DNA from 3 places in the Neobacillus sp. SRL179 genome. Region 2 is predicted to be linked to each of the others. Evidence: riboswitches for the same ligand, from Rfam matches in the RefSeq annotation. Region 2 holds a riboswitch; each other region holds the start of a gene.

The links. A riboswitch is a leader RNA that binds a small molecule or an ion and turns the genes downstream of it on or off. The one in region 2 is predicted to bind S-adenosylmethionine.
Region 1: another riboswitch for S-adenosylmethionine. It lies ahead of AC4E8C_RS05620 (homoserine dehydrogenase); the one in region 2 lies ahead of metK (methionine adenosyltransferase).
Region 3: another riboswitch for S-adenosylmethionine. It lies ahead of AC4E8C_RS03265 (5-methyltetrahydropteroyltriglutamate--homocysteine S-methyltransferase); the one in region 2 lies ahead of metK (methionine adenosyltransferase).

Annotation. Positions count from the first base shown of each region.
Region 1 covers NZ_OZ481792.1:1,157,953-1,165,968, reverse strand. The annotation lists gene AC4E8C_RS05660 (metal-dependent hydrolase) at 1-950, shown strand, start outside; gene AC4E8C_RS05655 (YfhJ family protein) at 973-1,242, opposite strand; gene AC4E8C_RS05650 (small, acid-soluble spore protein K) at 1,374-1,553, shown strand; gene AC4E8C_RS05645 (YfhH family protein) at 1,799-2,122, opposite strand; gene AC4E8C_RS05640 (SDR family NAD(P)-dependent oxidoreductase) at 2,213-2,890, shown strand; gene recX (recombination regulator RecX) at 2,901-3,716, opposite strand; gene AC4E8C_RS05630 (YfhE family protein) at 3,897-4,034, shown strand; gene AC4E8C_RS05625 (YfhD family protein) at 4,138-4,314, shown strand; gene AC4E8C_RS05620 (homoserine dehydrogenase) at 4,794-6,023, opposite strand; SAM riboswitch class I at 6,112-6,224, opposite strand; gene argH (argininosuccinate lyase) at 6,312-7,688, opposite strand; gene AC4E8C_RS05610 (argininosuccinate synthase) at 7,752-8,016, opposite strand, start outside.
Region 2 covers NZ_OZ481792.1:3,737,436-3,745,451, forward strand. The annotation lists gene AC4E8C_RS18520 (tetraprenyl-beta-curcumene synthase family protein) at 1-718, opposite strand, end outside; gene AC4E8C_RS18525 (alpha/beta hydrolase) at 735-1,538, opposite strand; gene AC4E8C_RS18530 (gamma carbonic anhydrase) at 1,670-2,182, shown strand; gene asnB (asparagine synthase (glutamine-hydrolyzing)) at 2,291-4,195, opposite strand; gene metK (methionine adenosyltransferase) at 4,438-5,637, opposite strand; SAM riboswitch class I at 5,920-6,054, opposite strand; gene pckA (phosphoenolpyruvate carboxykinase (ATP)) at 6,305-7,888, shown strand; gene AC4E8C_RS18550 (DUF2584 domain-containing protein) at 7,977-8,016, opposite strand, start outside.
Region 3 covers NZ_OZ481792.1:656,335-664,350, forward strand. The annotation lists gene AC4E8C_RS03235 (cation transporter) at 1-146, opposite strand, end outside; gene AC4E8C_RS03240 (DUF421 domain-containing protein) at 246-950, opposite strand; gene AC4E8C_RS03245 (Gfo/Idh/MocA family protein) at 1,037-1,945, opposite strand; gene fabF (beta-ketoacyl-ACP synthase II) at 2,167-3,405, shown strand; gene AC4E8C_RS03255 (MFS transporter) at 3,473-4,648, opposite strand; gene AC4E8C_RS03260 (DNA alkylation repair protein) at 4,924-5,631, shown strand; gene AC4E8C_RS03265 (5-methyltetrahydropteroyltriglutamate--homocysteine S-methyltransferase) at 5,689-6,792, opposite strand; SAM riboswitch class I at 6,889-6,996, opposite strand; gene trpB (tryptophan synthase subunit beta) at 7,194-8,016, shown strand, end outside.

The DNA of each region.
Region 1 (8,016 bases), 2.5 Mb from region 2:
TAGCCCTAGGCGGACTTGCCACATTAGATCCCGCTGTTGCCAGCAGCCATGCTACTGCAACAAGCGTGTTAATTGGCACAATTGCAGGTTCACAAATACCAGATATTGACACTGTTTTGAAGTTAAGAAATAATGCAATCTATATTCGCAACCATCGCGGTGTTACACACTCGATCCCAGCCGTGTTATTATGGCCAATCCTAATTTCAGCAATTGTTTTCATGTTTTTTCCAAATGCCAATCTTCTACATTTATGGGCTTGGACATTCGCAGCTGTTTTCATTCATGTATTTGTTGATATTTTCAACGCTTATGGTACACAAGCGCTAAGACCTTTCTCATCGAAATGGGTTGCTCTTGGCGTCATTAATACATTTGATCCGTACATTTTTGCTATTCATATTGCCGGGATTGCAATTTGGGTATTAGGAGCTAATCCGGGACCTACATTTTTAATCATGTATACGGTCATAATTGGGTATTACCTCAAAAGGTACCAAGCGAAAAAAAGAATCTTGGTTGAGGTACGTACAATCATCCCAGATGCGACAGAGATCATAATTGCCCCAACAATGAGATTTCATCAATGGAGAATTGCTGCTATGAATTTGGAGGAGTTCTTTGTCGGGAAGGCAATTAATAATAAAGTGGAAATTCTTGATCGCTTTATTCGTATTCCTGTACCTAATACACCAGTAATTGAAGCAGCTAAAAAAGATAAAAACCTTTCAGCCTTTTTGTCCTTTTCTCCAGTATATCGCTGGGAAGTCGATGAGTATAATGATTATTATGAGGTAAGGTTTATTGATTTACGTTACCGAAGTAATGGCCACTACCCGTTTGTAGCCGTGGTTCAACTAGATACTAACCTTAATCTTATCAGTTCTTATACAGGCTGGGTATTTAGTGAAAAAAAACTACGGAAAAAATTAAGTATTATTCCCAGTTAGAAAAGGGCTCATGAAGCCCTTTTTATTTTTGACCCTTATTGTCCTCAGATAGGTATTTTTTATATTTAGGATTTGTGGCGACAAAATCATGCAGTTTATCCCCATAATTTTCAATCCATTTGTTAACGATTCTTTCTGCCATTTCACTGCCCTTATATTCCCATCCAGCTTTAGCGTAAGAAGTTTCAAAATCGTCCCATAACAGCTCCACCCATGTTCTTGCTTGGTCATATGATAACTGCCGATTTTTATCCATTAACTGCTGTATTAATCTTTCATGCCCTTCGTTCATCATAAGTACACCTCTTTACCATTTTCTTATAACATAACTGATTAAAAAAACACAAATACTAAAGATACGTGGTAAGCAATGAGATTGCTTTGCTTTTCACGTTTTTCTCATTCCCTAATTGGAGGTATAGCATGAGAAATAAGGCTTCGAATTTCCCAAATCAAAATAATAACAAGCTCGAGGGAGAACCGAGAGCAAAAGCTGAGTATGCTTCCCGAAGAGCCGACGGAACCATTAATACACATCCACAAGAGCGGATGCGTGCCTCTGGAGAGCGTGACGATGAATCTCCGCAAGCAGTATGGAAATAGAAAAAGAAAAGCGCAAGCGTCCGTTTAGCGGCGTATGGACTGGAGCGCTTTGACTGAGATAAAGGAAACACGGAGAGCGTTAGCGATCCGATGTTGACTTATCGTAGGGAAAAGAGCGAAGTACACTAGCCGCTGGGCGCTGGAGCTGGACAATTCTCAAGGTAGGTACTATTTTATTTGATAAACCAGAGAACAAACTTCTCTGGTTTATCTTTCCTTAAACATTCAATTCCTGTCTATATTAGTTATTTCAATGATTTTAAAAGGGAAATTGGTAATGCCTCTTCCTTACCATCACTATTAAGCCGATATCCCCAAGCAAAGACACCATTCATATAATCAATTTTAAAATACTGCCCAGGATCCCCTTCAATTTCGTAAATTTCTCCGGATTTATAAGATTCAGGATTAAGCAAATACGCTTGCGCCATTTGTGCCTTTCTTTCAAGGACTGCAAATTCATTCACCATTCCCATTTGTTCAGCTTTTCTTGCTTTTTCTTTAAGCGCGGCAATTTCCTGTTTTAATTCGTGCTCGGTCATTTCACTGTAGCGTCTCTCCTGCTGCATGTTCTTTCACTCCCCTTTTCCTCTTTATTTTAGTATAGTAATATTTGTACAATTTATAAAGGTAGAACTATTATTGAAGGAGCACATAAAATGAAATCAATCCTTATCACAGGAGCTGGCTCGGGTTTAGGAAAAGAACTAGCCCTGCTTTTTTCGAAAAAAAATTTTCACATTTTACTCGCTGGAAGAACAGTCGAAAAATTAGTCAGTGTTAAACATGAAATTGAAGTTACTGGAGGAAAAGCAGATACTCTGTCCATCGACATCCGTAACACTAAAGACATACTTTCTAAAATGGAAGAAGTAATCAATAACTACAAAATTGTTGGATTGGTCAATAATGCCGGTGTGGGTCATTTTGGTCCTTTTGAGGAATTAGACAAAATGCAAGTTAATGACATGTTAGAGACCAATGTATTAGGGACCATTTTCATGACTAAGGCCGTCATCCCCGTTATGAAGCAGAATAAAGAAGGACAAGTTATCAATATCATCTCTACTGCTGGTTTGCGTGGAAAAATAAATGAAGCAGTCTATGCTGCAAGCAAATTTGCAATCAGAGGTCTTACAGAAAGCTTGCAAAAAGAATATGCAGGCAGTAGTATCCAGTTTACAGCTGTGTATATGGGTGGCATGGATACCCCATTTTGGGATGAAAGCACCCATATTAATGATAAGTCACGACTAAGATCACCGAAGGAAATTGCAGGAATCATTATGAACCAATTGGATAAGGATACAATTGTTATAGAAAAAGAAAACTCATGATCAATTTTTGTCATGAGTTTTCCTTTTCCGCTAAAAATTGCTCTATAAGATCCATTGAAAAGCCTTTTCTGTATAAGGTTTGTTTCATCTTTTGCTGGTATTCAAAGTGTTCAAACTTAGAAAATTTCTTGTGTGCCTTCTCACCTTGAAATCGAATGGCTTCCATTTCTTCATCATCTTGTTTAGGGACGTTAGCCTCATTAAGAGCTATTGAAATAATTTCATAAGAATACCCTTTTCTAAGTAATAAGTTTTCCAGCTTTTGCTTTTGGACTTTAAGGGAATCCTTGGCATTCTTTTGGAAAAACTTTTCACTTATTTTAACTGCTCTTTCAATTTGCTGCTTCAAAGGAAATTCCTCAAGTGCTGTTACAATAATTCTCTCCGTCATTCCTTTTTCCTTTAATTCTGATTTGATTACATTAGAGCCTTTATCTGTTGTATTAACCTGTGTCCTCACAAAAGCTAAAGCAAATTCTAAATCATTAATGTACTTTTGAGCAGTTAATTTATGTATGACCTCTTCAATGATTGGCTCTTCGATTTCCTTTTTTGCAAGATAATCCACTATTTCCTTCTCGGATCGCATTCTTCTTGCCAAGTAATTGATTGCTTGATTATAGGCCTTGCGAATGTCATCCTGATATTGAATTTCTAGGAAGGAAAATTCATCAATCTCCATTCCCTTTTTTAATTGAAATTTAATTAATACATTACTGTCAACACTGAAAGCATATACTTCACCTTTGCCATCGCTATAATCCATAAACACATTAAACCGATCTTGATTTTTCTGTTGTGTGGTGATTTTTGTAATAATGGCCATATCGTTCACCTCAAACCTACTTTACCATACTCATCATGATTTTTTAAAAATAAATTCCCCTAAAAAAGTATCATTCTTTTCCTTAAAGGTAAAAATGGGAATAAGTACATATTTAGTGCTTTAACTTTTACCACTTAGTTTATAACGATTAACAAAAAAATGTTGAAAGGAATGAGCAAAATGGGCGAAAAGAAGAAAAAGGACAGCAGAGATGGCGGAAAATACTCCTTAACTAGTATGCAAGAAGTAAAATATCAACGAGAGTTTAGAATGGCTGACCGTGCAGCAGGTTTTCATGATAAAAAGACACGTCTTTAAAAATTAATTATTTCCATTAATGGACCTCTTTCAAAATGTAAAAGCTAGTAATGGGAGCAGCATTAAGGCTCTCACTAGTTCATACTGAAAGGGGGTTTTTTTCATGGGTCGTGCACAAGGACAAAAACACAATAAAGGTTCACTTCCACAAACGCCAAAAAACTTAAAAACTGATGGAAAAGACGTGGAGTATTCAGCAGAATTTGCTGACCATGCCGATCTTGAGGCACAAGCACGAGCTAATGCTGCGAACCAGCGTGTAAAAAACCGTAAGAAATAAGAAAAGCGAAAGCGCCCTGGTCAGCGGCGTATGGCCTGGAGCGCTCCAACTGAGATAAAGGAAACACGAAGAGCCGGAGGCGATTCGATGTTGACTTATCGTAGGGCGGAGAGCGAAGGACACTAGCCGCTAGGGCGTTGGAGCTAGACAATTCTCAAAGTAAAAACTATAAATTTTTTATTTTTCTAAAAAAAAGAAGCAGGGCGCCCTGCTTCTTAACTATGTCTGGGGGAAAGAATTGTTACTGAGTTCTATTAGAGAGGTTGCCGCTCAGAAAAGCGGTTAGAACTCAAATGGATCCGTTAATAACAAGAATGGTCATAACTTCACTAACTTCTTTCCACCCCCAATATACACTCTAAGGAATAGGGTGGCAACGGCTTTCACAGTTTTTTAACATAATAACAGTAGAAAATTGAATAAAATGTGAATGGAATAACAATATCCTTAAATTGACTGTTCCACGTATTACTTTCGCATTAAAAAACTATTTCGGCACGATTATTTATTTTTTCATATTCCCCAATAATTTGATAATAAACTAGACCTTCTTCCAGCTTTGAAAGACACTCGATCTCATTCCTTGCAGCCTTAATTATCCATGTTCCTTCTTCTACTTGTTCAACCACCGTAATCGAAAGGTTTGTCACTTGGTTAGTTAACCCGTGTACTAACCATTGTTCTTCAATTTGATTCTCTATCTGATCTGTGATAGATTCTTTTGTTTGAAGAAAACTTCGTTGGGCAGGGCGATTTTGACATACATATACTAAATCCTCGATAACAGCACTTGCTGTAGGGTACATTCCTGCCCCGGGACCTTGAAGGGTAATGGTACCAACAATATCCGACTGAACATTTATCGCGTTTTGTACGCCTTCTACATGATAGAAAGGATGCTCTTTTCCAACCAGAACCGGTTTAACCGATGTGAGTAATTGGTCATTCTCCCTGCTGATACTCGCAATATGCTTAAACCTTAGACCAAGCAGTTCCGCTGTTTCAATCAGCTGGCTTGTTATGGAGGTAATCCCTTCAAAATCAACCTCCTGCCACTTGGGCTCTTCTCCAAAGGCTAGTCTACTTAGGATCATAGCCTTATAAAAAGCATCGTAACCCTCTACATCATTCTTTGGATTAGCCTCAGCATACCCATTCTCCTGGGCATGTTTTAAAGCTTGTGCAAATGACTGCTTCTCTTCTCGCATCTCGGTCAAGATAAAATTTGATGTTCCATTTAAGATACCCTGAACCTGCTGAACACGGTTGATATTTAATAATTGCCGAAGTGTCTGAATGACAGGAATTCCCCCGGCTACAGTTGCTTCAAACCCAACTGAAACATGATGTTGTTCCGCTAACTCAAGTAGTTCGTTACCATAATGGGCAAACATCTCTTTATTAGCTGTAATGATGTGACTTCCTCGTTCAATCGCTTTTTTCAAATATAAAAAAGGTGGCTCCTTTTCAACAATTGCCTCGATGACGATATCGAGTTGAGGCAAGTTTAAAATATCAGCAAAGTCCGTTGTAATCAAAACATCCTCACGAATGTTTCTTTCCTTCTGCTCATTTCTGATTAGGACAGCTGCAACCTCAACTTTTTTTCCCAATACAGCTGTTAATTCTTCAGCATGAGATAGTATCGTCCGATAGACACCTTCACCAACCGTACCAAAACCAAGGATTGCCACTTTTATTGCTGACATGTTAATCCACCCTTCATTTAACTAAACACTTAATATGTATTTTTTATAAGAGAAAAGCCCTCTTCATAAGAAGAGGGCTAGACTCCTCCTCTTATCTATCAGGTTATAGGATAACCTGCAGGAATTAGCACCTTTTCAAGGAATACCTTGAAGGTTGCCGGGCTTCATCGGGCCTAGTCCCTCCGCCGCTCTGGATAAGAGTTTATTTATTTTTCACAAAATTCTCAAGTTATAAAGAGTATTCTAGTTTAATTAATTATAATTGTCAATAATATTGAAAAAAATGTTTTATTCAAGCAGCTTGCTCTCTGCTAATTTTATTTGTTTCTCCACTTGTTCTGGTGCTGTTCCACCAAAGCTGTTCCGAACAGCCACAACATGTTCTGGTGCTAATACCTCATAGATGTCTTCTTCAAACAATGTGCTGAATTCCTGATATTCTTCAAAGCTCAAATCGAGCAAAAATTTGTTCGACTGAATGGCATATAGAACGATTTTCCCAATCACCTCATGTGCCTCACGGAACGGTAATCCCTTCCTAACTAAGTAATCTGCAATATCAGTGGCATTAGAAAAATCATTGTTGATGGCTTTGCGCATAATATCTTTTTTTACTGTCATAGTTTCAATCATAGGTGCTAACAGTTTTAAAGAACCTTCCAGTGTTTCGACTGTATCAAACATGCCTTCTTTATCTTCTTGCAGATCCTTGTTATAAGCTAAGGGCAAACCTTTTAGCACAGTCAATAATCCAAGTAAATTCCCGTATGTTCTCCCTGTTTTCCCTCGTAATAATTCAGGTACGTCTGGGTTTTTCTTTTGTGGCATGATACTTGAACCTGTACAGAAACTATCATCAAGTTCAACAAACTGAAATTCCTGGCTTGACCAAATAACTAATTCCTCGGAAATTCTGGAAATATGAGTCATAATAATCGAGCCTATTGATAGGAATTCGAGGATAAAATCTCGATCACTGACCGCATCCATGCTGTTTGGGTAAATTGTTTCAAAGCCTAGCAGCTCCGCTACACGTTGACGATTTATTGGAAATGTCGTTCCTGCCAATGCACCTGAACCAAGTGGAAGCCAATTGACCCGCTTCAATGAATCAATTAATCTTTCTTTATCTCGTTCAAACATCCAAAAATAGGCCATTACATGATGGGCAAAAGAGACGGGCTGCGCTCTCTGTAGATGGGTATATCCAGGAATTAATGTCTGAACATTCTCTTTCGCTTGTGCAAGTAAGGCTTGTTGGACATCTTCAATCAATTTAATCAGTTCTGTCGTTTTCGTACGTAAATAAAGATGCATATCGGTTGCCACTTGATCATTACGACTTCTGCCTGTATGCAGCTTTCCACCTACCGGTCCGATTTTTTCAATTAAGAGCTTTTCAATGTTCATATGAATGTCTTCATCTTCAATTAAAAAGTCAACCTGGTTATCATCCACCATTTTTTTAATAGCAAGGAGTCCATCTTTAATTTTTAAAGCATCTTCCATCGGAATAATGTCACATTCACCCAGCATTTGTACATGGGCCATACTTCCGGTAATATCTTCTCTTGCTAACTTTTGATCAAAAGAAATTGAAGCTGTGAATTCCTCCACCAGCTTGTTTGTTTCTTTGGTGAAGCGTCCGCCCCATAACTTAGACATGTGAGATCCTCCTCAAAATGTAAAGAAGACAGCCCCCGAAATAGGGTTCGAGGGCAATCTGGATTATTTTAATATCGTTTCTTTGTTATTTACTTCGGAATAGACTTTTGTTGGCAGTCCCCAAAGTTTGATAAATCCGACCGCAGCATTATGATCAAAAGCATCACCTTTTGCATAGGTGGCTAGTTCCTCATTATAAAGGCTGTGTGGTGATTTTCTACCCACAACGGTATGATTTCCTTTATAAAGCTTGACACGAATGGTTCCCGTTACAACCTTTTGTGTTTCGTTAATAAAGGCGTCAAGAGCAGGTTTGATTGGTGAATAC
Region 2 (8,016 bases):
GTCCTTGAATATACGGAAAGTACCCTTTGCGAATATTTTCGGCATCGCTTACTTGAAAATCGTCCCGCATTGCATAGGATATTAAACAAAATATCCCTAGTGTAGAACCTGAGCATGCTGAAAATTCATACCACTCCATTTCAGGTAACACTTCCTGATAACGGCGGAACCATTGTTCTAGCCTTGGAACCCGCTCTTCTTTTACTACATGTTTGTTAATTTGTAAATCACAGTAATAGCTGCAAAGTTCAAGAAGATAATTTTTAATCTTATCATAATGATCCATTTCCCTTAAAACTTGACGACAGGTTTCTGATAAATCATGTAAATACCCATGATCATCTTGGTCATCACGGAGCCGGTAATAATTTTTCTCTTCAGCCTCTAAAACAAGTGCATCAGAAATAGCTTCGTGAAGGGCTGCAAAATCATTTGGATCAAGTGATGTACTGCGGTCACAGAGATTATCTAGATAATCACTGATAGTCTGATAAGCGACAATAAACTTTATTGCCTTTAGATAATCATCTTTAGCTGTTAGAGCAAGGATTGCACCACCTTCACAGTGGAAGGTTTTCATGTCAATACTAGCGAGGGCTTGTTTTCTAAGCTCTACATTAGGGATATTTTCAGCCCGGCTTCTCCAATAAGCCAATTCTTGATGGACTGCTGGAAGTATCTTGCGATAGACCCTAGACATTAGGGTGATTGGCATCATGGAAACAACAACCTTTCTATATAATATATCCGAGCGCTTTTAATTGGCTGTGAACAAAGTCCTTTGCATATTCAAATACTTCTTCACGTTCTGGCTCATTAAAAATTTCATGATAACATTTTGGCCATTCCTTAAATCGCTTTTCAGATAATGGCACATAATTGAACCATTCTTTCACAGTACGTTTATTCACGATTTTGTCTTCTCCGCCCTGCATGACAAGCATAGGGATGTCTTGTGTTTTTTCGAGTTCTTCGAATGCCTGTTTCATAGCATCCACAAGTTCACGATACCACCTGACAGAAACCTTTGTCACGTAAAGAGTATCATTCGCATCAGCTTCACGGACATCTTCGTTTCTTGTAGCCATTTGAACCGTTAAACCCGAGTCCATCCTTAAGGAAGGATAAATAACATTTAAGAGATGTGACAGTGTATTTAGAAATTTAGATGGGGTATGGACAAGTCCTAAACATGGCGAGGAAAGAATGACACCTGCAATATTTAATTGTTCCTCTTGAAGCAAGCGGATTGAAATTAATCCACCCATACTATGACCTAACAAAAATACGGGTAAGTTATAGCGATATGCTGCTTGAATCCAATCTTTTACCTCGATGATGTAGTCATCAAAGGAATCAATATGACCTCGATTGGCCCTCGTTGTCATCCCTTGACCTGGAAGGTCAGCCATAATGACATGAAAGCCAGCTAACCGCCACATTTCAATGAGCCACCCATATCTGCCATGGTGCTCCATTGCCCCGTGAACAATTACAATTACCGCCTTAGCATCCCCTTCTGCTTCCCACTTCCACATATTTTTTCCCCCTAGAATAAGTTATTAGCTACAGTTAAATTTAAAGTTTTTTAAGAAAAAGTTGAATACTTTGAAAACCTTAACAGATTCTCGTTAAAATAGAAGTATCCACCCAAAAAGGAGCGAACGCTATGATTTACCCTTATAAAGACAAATATCCTTTAATAGCTAAAACTGCATTTATTGCCGATTATGTAACCATCACGGGTGATGTTGAAATTGGTGAACACTCTAGTGTCTGGTTTAATTCCGTTATACGTGGTGATGTTGCCCTCACGAGGATAGGCAATAAAGTTAATATCCAAGACAATTCTATCTTACACCAAAGTCCTAATAACCCGCTAATTTTAGAAGACGAAGTAACCATTGGCCACCAGGTAATTCTCCATAGCTGTACCATTAGGAAAAGAGCATTAATCGGAATGGGGTCCATTATTCTTGATAATGCCGAAATTGGTGAAGGTGCCTTTATTGGCGCAGGCAGTTTAGTTCCCCAAGGAAAAAAAATCCCCCCTAATACCTTAGCATTTGGCAGACCTGCGAAAGTTATTAGAGAATTAACGGCAGAAGATAAAGAAGATATGACCCGCATTTATACAGAATATGCCGAGAAGGGCCAATATTATAAATCCCTGCAATCTTAAGAAAAGCGGAAGCGTCCTGGTGCTGGACAATTCTCCAAGTCAAATTTTATATTCTTCTCTGATAAAGAAAAGCACCCAAACTTTAATGAGTATGGGTGCTCTCCTAATTTAATGTTTCAGGGTTTGCAATTCCTTTTGAAGTGCATAATCCCGTTGAAAAGAATAGACATCTTCTACGTACACTTGATGCCAAACCATAAACATAAGAACCGTCCAGATTTTTCTGCTGTTATCAGCTTTACCTTGACAATGGTCTTCAAGCAAGCGCAATACGTACGTTTTATTAATTAAGTGGTCTGTGTTACTTTCACGGATAATGGTTTTCGCCCAATCGTTCATTTCATTCTTTAACCAGTGACGAATAGGTACAGGGAACCCAAGTTTCTTACGGTCAAGGACATGGGAAGGAACAATCCCTTCTGCCGCTTTACGTAAAATATACTTGGTCGTTCCATTCGCCGTCTTCATGCTTGTTGGAATTCTTGAAGCTACTTCAAATACTTCTTTATCAAGGAACGGCACCCGCAACTCTAATGAATGTGCCATGGTAACTCGGTCAGCCTTGAGTAAAATATCACCGCGCATCCAGGTATGGATATCAATATACTGCATACGGTCAACCGGGTCATAGCCGCGGGATTCTTGATAAAGCGGTTTAGTAATATCCGTATAATCTAATCCTTCACGGTAGACGTTTAACAGATCACGCTTTTCTTCTTCTGTGAACATTTTGGCATTACCTATATAACGATCCTCCATAGGTGTGATACCACGCTCAATAAAGCTCTTACCCTTCATCCCTTCTGGCATCATGTTAGCAATTCCTTTTAAAAGGACTTTACCCACTCTAGGAATTTTATTAAACACTTCTAATGATTGTGGTTCACGGTAAATATTGTAGCCGCCGAATAATTCATCGGCACCTTCACCCGAAAGAACAACTGTTACGTGTTTACGAGCTTCCCGCGCAACAAAGTAGAGCGGAACACATGCAGGATCCGCAAGTGGATCATCCATATGCCACATAATTTTAGGAACTTCCTTCATATATTCTTCCGGTGTAATCACATAACTGATATTTTCTACACCAAGCTTATCTGCGGTTTCTTTGGCTACATCTATTTCACTGAAGCCATTGCGCTCAAATCCAACGGAGAAAGTTTTAATTGCTGGGTGATATTCTTTTGCAATGGAGGCAATAATCGAAGAATCAATTCCGCCTGATAGGAATGAACCTACCGGAACATCACTGCGCATATGTTTTTCAACAGAATCATATAAGACATCCTTAATCTCTTTAATAAAGTCTTCTTCTGATTTATGGACAGGGTTAAAATGTGCCTTCCAATACTTTTTAATTTCCATTTTAGAGCCAATCTTTTTTGTGAAAAAATGACCAGGTTCAAGCTTATTAATTCCCTCTGATAAGGTAAATGGTTCAGGGACAAATTGATAAGTTAAATAATGCTGTAAGGAATCATAATTCAACACATCATTTTCTAACGCAAGCAAAATGCTTTTCTTTTCAGAACCAAAAAATGTTCGGTCGCCATCTTCAAAATAAAAGAAGGGTTTAATTCCAAATGGGTCACGAGCACCATACAGCGTTTGTTCTTGTTTATCCCAAATGACGAAGGCAAACATTCCGCGCAGTTTTTCAACTGCCTTTTCTTTCATATGACTATATAAGGCAATAATCACTTCTGTATCAGAACTTGTCGCGAATGATAATCCTTCTTTGAGCAATTCTTCACGAAGCTCCACATAGTTGTAAATTTCACCATTAAAGATAATCCAATAGCGCTCATTTTCATACGTAAGCGGCTGGTGACCGCTCTCAATATCAATAATACTTAAGCGGCGAAAACCAAATTGAATATGGTCATCATAATAAAAGCCATCATCATCTGGTCCGCGATGGGTAATTATATCGTTCATTTTTTTAAACTGCTGTTTTTGTTCTTCACTATAGTTTTGTGTTATGTCGTGTACACAACCGATAAAACCACACATTATGTACCTCACCTACTCCAATTTAAATTAAAAGGTCTTTTAAAAAAACACCTCTCTAATACTACCACTAAAACAGTCAAATTTGCACACCGAACAGTAGGAAATTTCATGTAATTACAGTTTTCACTTCTATAGACCTACTTAAACATTGTATTCCATACTACGCTAATACTGACGAAAAATAAAAAACGGAGTTACATCTTGAAATGCAACTCCGTTTTCCATCATCACGCTTCCGTTAATTAAAGGTTGGCTTGCTGACGTAAAGTGTCTGCTTTATCTGTGCGTTCCCATGGAAGATCAACATCTGTACGTCCAAAGTGACCGTAAGCCGCTGTTTTTTTGTAGATGGGGCGGCGAAGATCCAGCATTTTAATAATTCCGGCTGGGCGAAGATCAAAATTTTCACTAACTAAATCAACCAATTGATCCTCGCTTACTTTACCTGTACCAAAAGTATCAACTGAAATGGAGACCGGTCGTGCAACACCAATCGCATAAGCAAGCTGAACTTCTACCTTTTCAGCAAGTCCTGCTGCGACAATATTTTTTGCTACATAACGAGCTGCATATGCCGCTGAACGGTCAACTTTGGTAGGATCCTTTCCAGAGAAAGCGCCGCCGCCATGACGTGCATAGCCGCCATACGTATCAACAATAATTTTCCGGCCTGTTAAGCCGGCATCTCCTTGTGGTCCTCCGATAACAAAACGTCCTGTTGGATTAATAAAATATTTTGTATTTTCATCGATTAGTTCTTGAGGAACCACTGGATTAATAACATATTCCTTAACATTTCGTTGTATCTGTTCTAGAGTAACTTCTGGATGGTGCTGTGTTGAAATAACGATGGTATCAATCCGAACTGGTTTATCATTTTCATCATATTCAACTGTTACTTGGGTTTTTCCATCTGGACGAAGGTATGGTAATATATCTTCTTTCCGCACTTCTGTTAAGCGGCGGGCAAGCTTATGTGCAAGTGAAATGGGCAGTGGCATAAGTTCTTTTGTTTCATTACAAGCAAATCCAAACATTAAACCTTGGTCCCCTGCACCAATTGCCTCAATTTCCTCCTCAGACATGTGGCCTTCACGTGCCTCTAGCGCCTGGTTAACGCCCGCTGCAATATCTGGTGATTGTTCATCAATGGAGGTTAAAACCGCACAAGTTTCGGAGTCGAAGCCGTACTTTGCACGATTATAGCCGATCCCTTTTATGGTTTCACGAACAATTTTGGGGATATCAACGTAAGTAGATGTAGTGATTTCTCCAGCAACTAATACTAAACCTGTGGTTACAGAAGTTTCTGCAGCCACACGAGCGTTAGCATCTTTTGCAAGAATAGCATCTAAAATGGAATCAGAAATTTGGTCACAGATCTTGTCGGGATGACCTTCAGTAACTGATTCAGAAGTGAACAAACGACGTTTTGTTGACATCTGAATTCCTCCTTTATTTTTGAATAAGGTGAGGTTATATGTATGAGATAATAACAACCTTGCCATTTAACCTCGAGTTGATACGGAACTCATTCCCTTAGTAGTATGAAATAAACATGGGATTATTATTAGTTAAACCATATTCGTGAAGAAATCCCATAGAAAATTTAAACGATGGAATAAATAGCAGCGATTATGTAGCACGAAAAATTTATGCTAAAATACAAAAAAACCTTTCCATTTTGAGGAAAGGTTGATAGCAAAAGTTTTGCGTGCCTTTCACTCTTATCGTTCAAGGACTTGCCTTGCTTCAGATTTAGCACCTTTGCCCGAAAAATTTTCTTTGATCCATCTATTTTTCGTGTGCAGGTTGCTGGGTTTCATTGGGTCTGTCCCTCCACCAGCTCGGGATAAGAGAGTATCCGTTCAAGGGTAAATCATAACCTACCTTATCGAGCAATGTCAATGGAATTTTTCCAACAAAATCCTTTGAGCAATCTATTTTTCTTCCTATATATATATAATACCTAATATTACAAGACCTAATCCCTACAATAAAAGCAATAACTTTTGTTGAATTTTCAGAATAGTATAGAATAATTAACAAAATGTGTTATACTATTTAGCATAATAAACATAAAACATGGATAAAGGAAGGTTTCAGTAAATGAATTCTGTTCATATTCCCAATGAATTAAAACAACTGTTGCAAGATGCTAATGTTCAAGTACAATTATCAGTTCCACAACTTGTTGAAAGGATCCTTAGCCGCAATGAGGGTACACTAACTTCAACAGGGGCTGTCAGTGTTTCTACTGGTAAATACACAGGCCGATCACCACAAGACAAATTTATTGTCCTTGAGGAAACCACTAAGGATAAAATTGCCTGGGGGACGAATCAACCTATTTCTGAAGAAATTTTTACAAACCTGTATCATAAAGTTCTTGATCACTTAAAACTACAAGAGGAAATTTTTGTATTTAAAGGCTTTGCCGGTGCAGATAAAAAGTCCCGTTTGCCCATCCAGATAATAAATGAGTATGCATGGCACAATCTATTCGTACAACAGTTATTCATTCGGCCAACAGAAGACGAATTACTCACACATGAGGCAGGGTTTACAGTTATTTCCGCACCAAATTTTAAGGCTGATCCCTCCACTGATGGTACAAACTCTGAAACCTTTATTATCATCTCTTTTGAACGCAGGATTGTTTTAATTGGCGGGACGGAATATGCGGGTGAAATGAAAAAATCCATTTTTTCTGTCATGAATTACTTATTACCGGAAAATAATATTTTCCCGATGCATTGTTCCGCAAATGTCGGTCTTGAAGGCGATGTTGCCTTATTCTTTGGTTTGTCTGGAACAGGAAAAACCACCCTTTCAGCTGATGCCAACCGCCGTCTTATCGGCGATGATGAACATGGCTGGTCCTCCAACGGGGTCTTTAATATGGAGGGGGGCTGCTACGCTAAATGTATCAATCTTTCACGAGAAAAAGAACCGCAAATTTTTGATGCTATTCGTTTCGGAACGGTACTTGAAAATGTCACGATTAATCCTGAATCAAGAATCCCAGATTATGACGATGGTGAATTAACAGAAAATACTAGAGCTGCATATCCAATGGAAGCCATTGATAATATCATTCAGCCAAGTATTGCTGGGCATCCAAATACAATCGTTTTTTTAACGGCTGATGCCTTCGGAGTATTGCCTCCAATCGCGAAATTAACAAAAGAACAGGCAATGTATCACTTTTTAAGCGGATATACTTCTAAACTGGCCGGTACTGAACGAGGAGTCACATCACCTCAAGCAACTTTTTCCACTTGCTTTGGTGCTCCATTCCTGCCGCTCCCTGCGACTCGATATGCGGATATGCTGGGAGAAAAAATACTTGAACATAACGCCAATGTCTTTTTGGTTAATACGGGGTGGACCGGCGGAGAATACGGAGTGGGAAGCAGAATGAAACTTTCCTATACACGGGCAATGGTTCAAGCAGCGCTCGAGGGTGAATTAAACCATGTCGAAACCGTTAAAGATGACATTTTCGGCTTAAATATTCCTCTTCATATAGCAGGTGTTCCTGATGAGGTGCTTCTACCGAATAAAACATGGGCAGATTCAGAGGCGTATATGAAAAAGGCAAAAGAACTATCAGCAAAATTCCGTGAAAACTTCAAAAAATTCACCGATGTATCGGCTGAAATTGAAGAAAAAGGCGGGCCTATAGCTTAAAAATTATCAAAAACAAACGCACAAGAGATTTTATTCTCGTGTGCGTTTTTAATTGGAGTGAAATAAATTCAGGATTTCAACTGCTTACTCAGTTCGTTGAATTTAATGAAACTAATTCATAGGTAATG
Region 3 (8,016 bases), 2.0 Mb from region 2:
TTTTCATTATATTCAATTTTTACTTCACCATCATTGGTGTCTACAAGGGCTCTTTCAATGCCTTCCATTTGCGATAAAGTGGTTTCTAATGTTTGAATGGGTTGTTCGTTAACAGCTTCTTTCACATACAATGTTAAGGTTGCCATAATAATTTTCCTCCCGTGATTTATTTGAATTAAAAGCATAGCCAAAGATAGAAGAGGTATCCTGCCTTTTCCAACCTTTTGTGTCTCGCAATAAGGGGTTTATTTATAAAAAAAGACCTTAAGATGATCTTTTGTATCTACGGTAGCTAGCAGTACGTTGCGGACGTTAGTTTGGTACAACCGTTCTAAAGTGGAAATAACCCAGTCTTCATTCTTTTGAATTTGATGCAGCTCCTTCGAGATAATTTTACCCTCCTTAATAATGATCCTTGGTAATTCAAAAGGGTCTACTTCCATCTGGTAAGACGCTGGTGTAATCGGTTGGTATTTTGAATCTAAAAAGACGGAGATTTTCCCATCTGCTTCCCAAATGGCTAGGACTACTTTCTTCAAATCTTCTACTTTTTCTTCCCGTAATTCTTCTAACAAAACATCAATGGAAATTCTGGCTTTTTTTAACCCTTGATAGAGGATTTCTCCGTTTTGAACAATGGTGACTGGAGCATGATTGATTAGCTTTCTAAACCAGGGCCATTTAAGGTTCATCATAATACCGCTAAGATACAAAACAACCAATACAATAGTAGATACAACTGAACCCTTTAGCCCAATCCGCTCATCTGATAAAGGATGGGCAATAATATTTCCGATCACTAAAGCAATAACAAAATCCAGGAGCCTTAATTGGGAGATGGCCCGCTGGCCTAAAACTCTAGCAACAATCAACAGAAAGACAAAAACAACAACCGCCCGAAGAATCCACTCCATGATCGTAAGCATTTCCTGACCTTGGTGAAAATCCATGTAAGACACATCCTTCTCCCTAGAAAGCTATCACTTAGTTTAACACTGACCCTATCGTAATAAACATCGCAACATTAAAAAGGGTGTCAGGCACCATATTCAATGTGATTTACGATTCTTTCGCAGATTTCGTGGGTGATGACTGAATCATCTATGGATGGATGAGGGGTTTTACTATTTTGAACACAATCAATAAAATGATCGATGATTTGATTGAAGCCGCGTTTATAGAGGGTTGGTTCCCAGTCCCCGAATTTTGTAAGGCTAATTTCCTTGTTGTGAAAGTGAGTCGTTTCCACTAGATTATTGACGACATATTTATGATGACTGGTCGAATACTCAATGATTTCTTCCGTAACCCCGCTATTTCTATTCATGATACCAATTGACGTACAGCCATCTCCAATGAGCTGGATCACCAAATGATGGAGCAGTTCTCCCTTTTTAAGGTACTCTACCTTAACATCATGAACCTCTGAAGCCATTAGAAATCGGAGAGTGTCGACAACGTGGATAAAGTCCTCGACAACAAATCTTCTTGTATAGTCCGGAGTGGCAAAGCGGTTTTTTTGCATGATAATTAAACTAGGCTTACCATGTTCTTTTAACTCATTCACTCGCGGGATAAACCGTCTATTAAAACCCACCATAGCGATCTTGCCAGACTCTTTTGCAAGTTGTTGAATTTGCAGCGTTTCAGCAAAATTCATCGAAATGGGCTTATCAATGTAGACATTTATTCCGCTTTTTAATAAGGTCTTGGCTATTTCAAAATGGGCCTCAGTGGCAGTGCTCACAATGGCAGCATCGATGTTCATGGTGATCAGCTCATCGACAGTCTGAACCTTTTCGTGAATCCGATATTTTTTCGATAAGGTGTTGAGAGTGTCCATATTTCTTGTACAAAGTACTAGGTCAATCCCTTCCTTTTCTGAAAGAACAGGGAGGTAGGCCTTTTTAGCGATATCCCCCAAACCTATGATACCAATTTTCAATTAAATCACCCCGCAAGTATTTATAAAACCAATTCTAACAGCCGATTAAAGTTATTTTACAATGAATGTTTTCAGTTGGCGAACGAATGAGGCTTTGGAACCATAATCCCATTTGGGTTTGCCAACCACTTGGAAATGGTTAAAATAGAAGAGATAGCTTTAAAATCATCTAGTCAATTATTCGCAGATTTTTTTAAATAAATAGTGGGAGAGAGCATTATATGAAAAAAAGAGTAGTGATTACAGGTATTGGAGCCGTTACTCCTTTGGGGAATGATGCTCAAACAACATGGGAACAGATTAAAAACGGTGCGTCGGGTGTTGGTCCAGCTACTATATTTGATGTAGAGAAGGTCGATGTCAAGATTGCAGCTGAAGTAAAAGACTTTACCCCAGAAACCTTTATGGATAAAAAAGAAGCAAGAAGAATGGGGCGCTATAGCCAATTTGCTGTGGCTGCCAGCCAAATGGCGGTACAAGATGCAGGAATTAAAATCGGTGAGGACATCGCACCCGAACGTGTCGGGGTTTGGATTGGCTCAGGAATCGGCGGCTTAGGCGAGTTTGAAGAACAGCATAAGAAGTTTTTAGAAAAAGGACAAAGAAGGGTCAATCCGTTTACGATTCCAATGTTTATCCCAGATATGGCGGCAGGGCAGGTATCGATTGCACTTGGGGCAAAAGGGATTAACAATTGTTCCGTTACAGCATGTGCATCCGGGGCAAATTCCATTGGTGATGCCTTCCGCGTAATCCAAAAAGGGGATATTGATATGGTAGTGGCAGGCGGAACAGAGGCTACTATTACAGAGATGACGGTTGCAGGTTTTTCAAATATGACCGCTCTTTCAAAAAATCCCGATCTTACAACAGCCAGCCGTCCATTTGATAAGAATCGTGATGGGTTTGTCATTGGGGAAGGTGCAGGAATCGTCATATTAGAAGAGCTAGAGCACGCGTTAGCCCGCGGCGCTCACATTTATGGGGAGCTGATTGGATATGGTGCAACAGGTGATGCCCATCATATTACGACACCTGCACCGGAAGGAGAAGGGGCTCAGCGTGCGATGAAATTAGCATTAGAGGATGCCGGAATCTCCACCAATCAGGTGGACTATATCAATGCACATGGTACGTCCACCTATTATAATGATCTGTACGAAACGTTAGCCATTAAAGAAGTATTTAAAGAACATGCCTATCAACTGGCAGTGAGCTCTACCAAATCAATGACCGGACATTTGTTGGGGGCAACGGGTGCGATAGAGGCCATTTTTTCAGTGTTAGCCATACAGGATGGCATCATTCCCCCAACGATTAATTATGAAACACCAGATGAAGAACTTGATCTGGACTATGTTCCAAACGTGGCAAGGAAAAAAGACATTCAGGTCGTGCTGTCAAACTCATTGGGATTCGGCGGGCATAATGCGACGTTGATTTTTAAAAAGTATATTTAAGAGACATCAAAAATATTATAAAAAAAAGAATCCCGACGCCAAAGGGTCAGGATTCTTTTTTTGATTCTTATGCATGTTGCGAGATGGCATTCTTTTTCTTTGCCCAACTATAAGTTAGGAAGAAGCAGCCAATCAAAATAATCGCGCCGAACGTAAACGGTATAGACATATGCCAGTCAAATAGAGTTCCGGCTAGTGCCGGCCCTATCATATTGCCTAAACTCATATAGGAATTATTCATTCCCGCAGCATAACCTTGTTCATCGCCGGCAATTTTCGAAATTAAGGTATTAACTGCTGGGCGTATTAAGGTCGTCGCAGTCGAGAATAGAGTTGCAACTAATAGAATAATGAAAAAGCCGCTAACGTATAACATGCCATACATACTAAATGCCGCAAGAAGTAAAGCAAATAGAATAATTTTCATTTCTCCAAAGATCGCAAATAGTTTATTAAGTGCGAAGGCTTGAATGATTACACCGACAAAGCCGCCCACTGTCAGGACAATCGCAATACCATTTGGAGTAAAATGTTGTTTATACGTCAAAAACATGGACAGCGTTGATTGGAAGTTGGCAATCCCAAAAGAGAAAACAAACACAACAATTAATAAAACAAAATAGCTTGTTTTAAAGGAACGGGCCATTTGTTTAAATAAGTTCTCTCCCTTCCCTTGATCTTTCAAAACTGGTTTGATATAGGGGAGGATGACGAAAGATAAAATCCCAGCTATTACGGTAGCGGAACCGCCAAAGTAAAACGGAAAATGCAAGCTTACATTTGAGAGGAACCCGCCAATCCCAGGTCCAATCATAAATCCTAGTGAGATCGCAGCCCCAATCAAACCCATGGCTTTCCCACGTTCTTTAAGGGTGGTGATATCAGCCACATAGGCCATAACGGGTGGGACGATAAACGCTGAACCGATCCCCGTAAAGAATCTGCAGACATAAAGCATCCATAGCTCTGAGGATAACCCGAAGAAGATTTGGGAAATACCATTCACGAAAAGTCCGAAGACGATTAAATTTTTACGTCCATGCCGGTCAGATAAATTTCCCGCCATGGGAGAGAAAATAAACTGAGCAAAAGCAATAATAGCAATGATAAAGCCTAAAGCTTGTCCAGCGGCTCCAAAGGTTTTCAAATAGCTTGGCATAACAGGAATGATAAGTCCAACCGCGCTAAACGTAATAAACATATCAAACATTAATAAATACAATGGTAATTTATTTGATTTCATTCATGTCTCTCTTTCTGCATATATTTCGTAACCAAAAATAATTGTGTATGGATAAAGATTATACAACGGTTTAGGGGGTTAAACAATAAAAAGGTACCTGACACCCGCAGTGTATCATAAACCAGAATTTATTAAAACTGGAAAAATATTTGATATAATTCAAATAGATTCCTTTTTCTGGGGTTAAATAAACATATCATTAAGGGTAATATGAAGTTGTAAAAATAAATATAAAGTTCAAGACAATTTGTTTATAAAGAAGGAAGTGCTAAACGATGGATTTCGAAACGGTTATGCAGGAATTGGAAGCACTCGGAAAAGAACGAATGAAAAAGATTTACCTAAGCAATGGTGCACACGAGCCGCTTTTTGGGGTAGCTACAGGGGCAATGAAGCCACTTGCAAAGAAAATCAAGAAAAATCAGCCTTTAGCTGAGCAGCTTTACGCCACTGGGAACTACGATGCTATGTACTTTGCTGGTGTTATCGCGGATCCAAAGACAATGACAGAGGATGATTTTGAACGTTGGATTGAGGATGCTTATTTTTATATGCTGTCAGATTTTGTGGTGGCCGTAACTCTATCCGAAACCGATATTGCACAAGCGGTGGCTGATAAATGGATTGCAAGCGGGGAAGAACTTAAAATGTCGGCAGGCTGGAGCTGTTACTGCTGGCTTTTGGGTAATCGGCCGGACAGCGAATTTAGTGCAGACAAAATTGCCAGGATGCTAGATCAGGTAGAAAGTACGATTCAAGATTCACCTGAACGTACAAAATCTTCTATGAATAATTTTATTTACACAGTCGGGATTTCCTACGTGCCGCTCCATGAAAAGGCGGTTGAAACCGCAAAGGCAGTAGGTCCAGTCGAAATCAAGCGGGACAACAAGAAAAACAGTATACTGCTTGCTTCAGAAAATATCCAACAAGGAATAGATAAAGGAAGAATTGGTTTTAAACGCAAATATGTCAGGTGTTAGCAAGCATGGGGACGGTTCTTCTACACCATTTGGTGCAGAAGAACCGTCCCCCATGAACTAATTCCAAACATCCTGTGCAATGCTAATCACATGGCGTACTTTGTCCCATTGTTGTTCTTCTGTTAAGAGGTTTCCTTCTTCTGTGGAAGAGAAGCCGCATTGTGGGCTCAAGCAAAGTTGATCCAATGGAAGATATTGATTGGCTTCCTTTATTCTTGCTTTTATTTTTTCTGGATTCTCGAGGTCGCCGAATTTCGATGTAATTAATCCCAAGACAATTCGCAGGTCATTTCGCTTAACATGACGAAGGGGTTCAAAGCCGCCTGAACGTTCATCATCAAACTCTAGGAATAAGCCATCCACATTTAAACCGCCAAAAATGATTTCAGAGGCAAAATCATATCCGCCTGTTGAAGTATAAGTAGATTGGAAGTTTCCTCTGCAAATGTGCATCGTAATAACTAAATCTTCGGGTTTGTTCGCAATCGATTCATTAATCGCTCTAGCCAATGTTTGGGCTAAGTTGGCAGGCTCAAAACCATCCTTTTTTAATTTGTCTCTGCCTGTCTCTGAGAACAACGATGCCCATGAAGTATCATCTAATTGCAAGTAGCGGCAGCCGGCATCATAAAAGGCTTGAATCGCTTTTTGGTAGGCACGAATTAAATCATCTACAAATTCATCTTGATGTTCGTAAACATCACTAATTCCCTGACCACGGACAATTAACATATTAGGACTTGGGATCGTAAATTTCGCGACATGGTCACCGGCAATGCTGTGTAAGAATTTATAATCCTCTATCATTGGATGGTTACCGAAGTCAATTTTTCCTGTTACCTTGACCCCGTGTGCTCTCGTTTCCACTCCGTTAAATTGTAATCCTTTTTCTGTTTGGACAAACTCAACCCCTTCAAGTCCGCCGAGAAAATCAAAATGCCACCAAGCGCGTCTTAATTCTCCATCCGTTACGGCCTGTAAACCGACTTCTTTTTGTTTTTCTACCAGGCGGATTATCTCTTCATCTTCAATCTGACGTAACTGTTCGGCCGTAATTTCACCGTTTTGTTTTTGTAGTCTCGCTTTTTTCAATCGTTCCGGTCTTAAAAAACTTCCCACATGATCAGCTGTAAATGGTGCTTTCACTAATGTTTTAGTCAAGGTAATCCGCTCCTATTCTAGTAATTCATATTGAAAAAAATAAAAACCTCTTCTTAGATAAGAAGAGGTTTGATTATAAATAAAAGGTATACACTCTTCTTATCTTCAAGCTTACACATAAGCTTCTGGAATTAGCACAGTCCACATAATAAGGCTGTTGCTGAGGTATCGCAGGGCCAGTCCCTCCACCTCTCTGGATAAGATTTTGAAATATTAAATTAATGATTATCCTAAAGCTATTTTAAGAGAATGTCAATAAAAAAGTGGAAACGGGGGCAGCCGCACAAAATGACTTGCATAATAGTTTGCTTGAAAAGAACAACGTGTTAAAATATATTTGAAAATTCGGTTATTTTTTTGAGGCTAAACCAAAATATAGTTGAGAAGGAGACGAGAAGAGGATGGAAAGAACGAGTGTAGAGAGCAAAGGGTATTTTGGTGAGTTTGGAGGAAGTTTTGTTCCAGATGACTTGCAGATTGTCATGAACGAATTAGAGGAACAATTTTATCGGTATAAAGACGATCCGAAATTTATTGAGGAGTATAAATACTATTTAAAAGAATATATCGGGAGAGAAAATCCACTTACATTTGCCGAGAATTTAACGAAGCAAATTGGCGGAGCGAAAATTTACTTAAAACGGGAAGATTTAAATCATACAGGAGCCCACAAAATTAATAATGCGCTGGGACAAATCTTGTTAGCAAAACGAATGGGCATCAAGCGGATTATTGCGGAAACAGGAGCTGGGCAACACGGTGTGGCAACGGCAACAGCCTGTGCCATGTTTGGGATGGAATGTGTCATCTATATGGGCAAGTTAGATACCGAACGCCAGGCGCTGAATGTGTTCCGGATGGAATTGCTCGGAGCAAAGGTGATTCCGGTGTCAAAGGGGCAAGGGCGTCTAAAAGATGCAGTTGACGAAGCATTAGGAGACCTAGTCCAAAACTATAATAATACATTTTATCTATTAGGTTCTGCCGTCGGACCACATCCTTATCCAACCATGGTCAAACATTTTCAGGCGATTATAAGTGAAGAGTCCAAACGTCAGGTCCTTGAAAAAGAAGGAAAACTGCCAACTGCAGTGATTGCCTGTACGGGCGGTGGAAGTAATGCGATTGGTGCATTTGCCCACTATATTGATGAAAAAGATGTTCGGCTTATTGGGGTAGAACCAGCGGAAGCTCCGACCTTAAGTCAGGGTGTTTCAGCCGTCA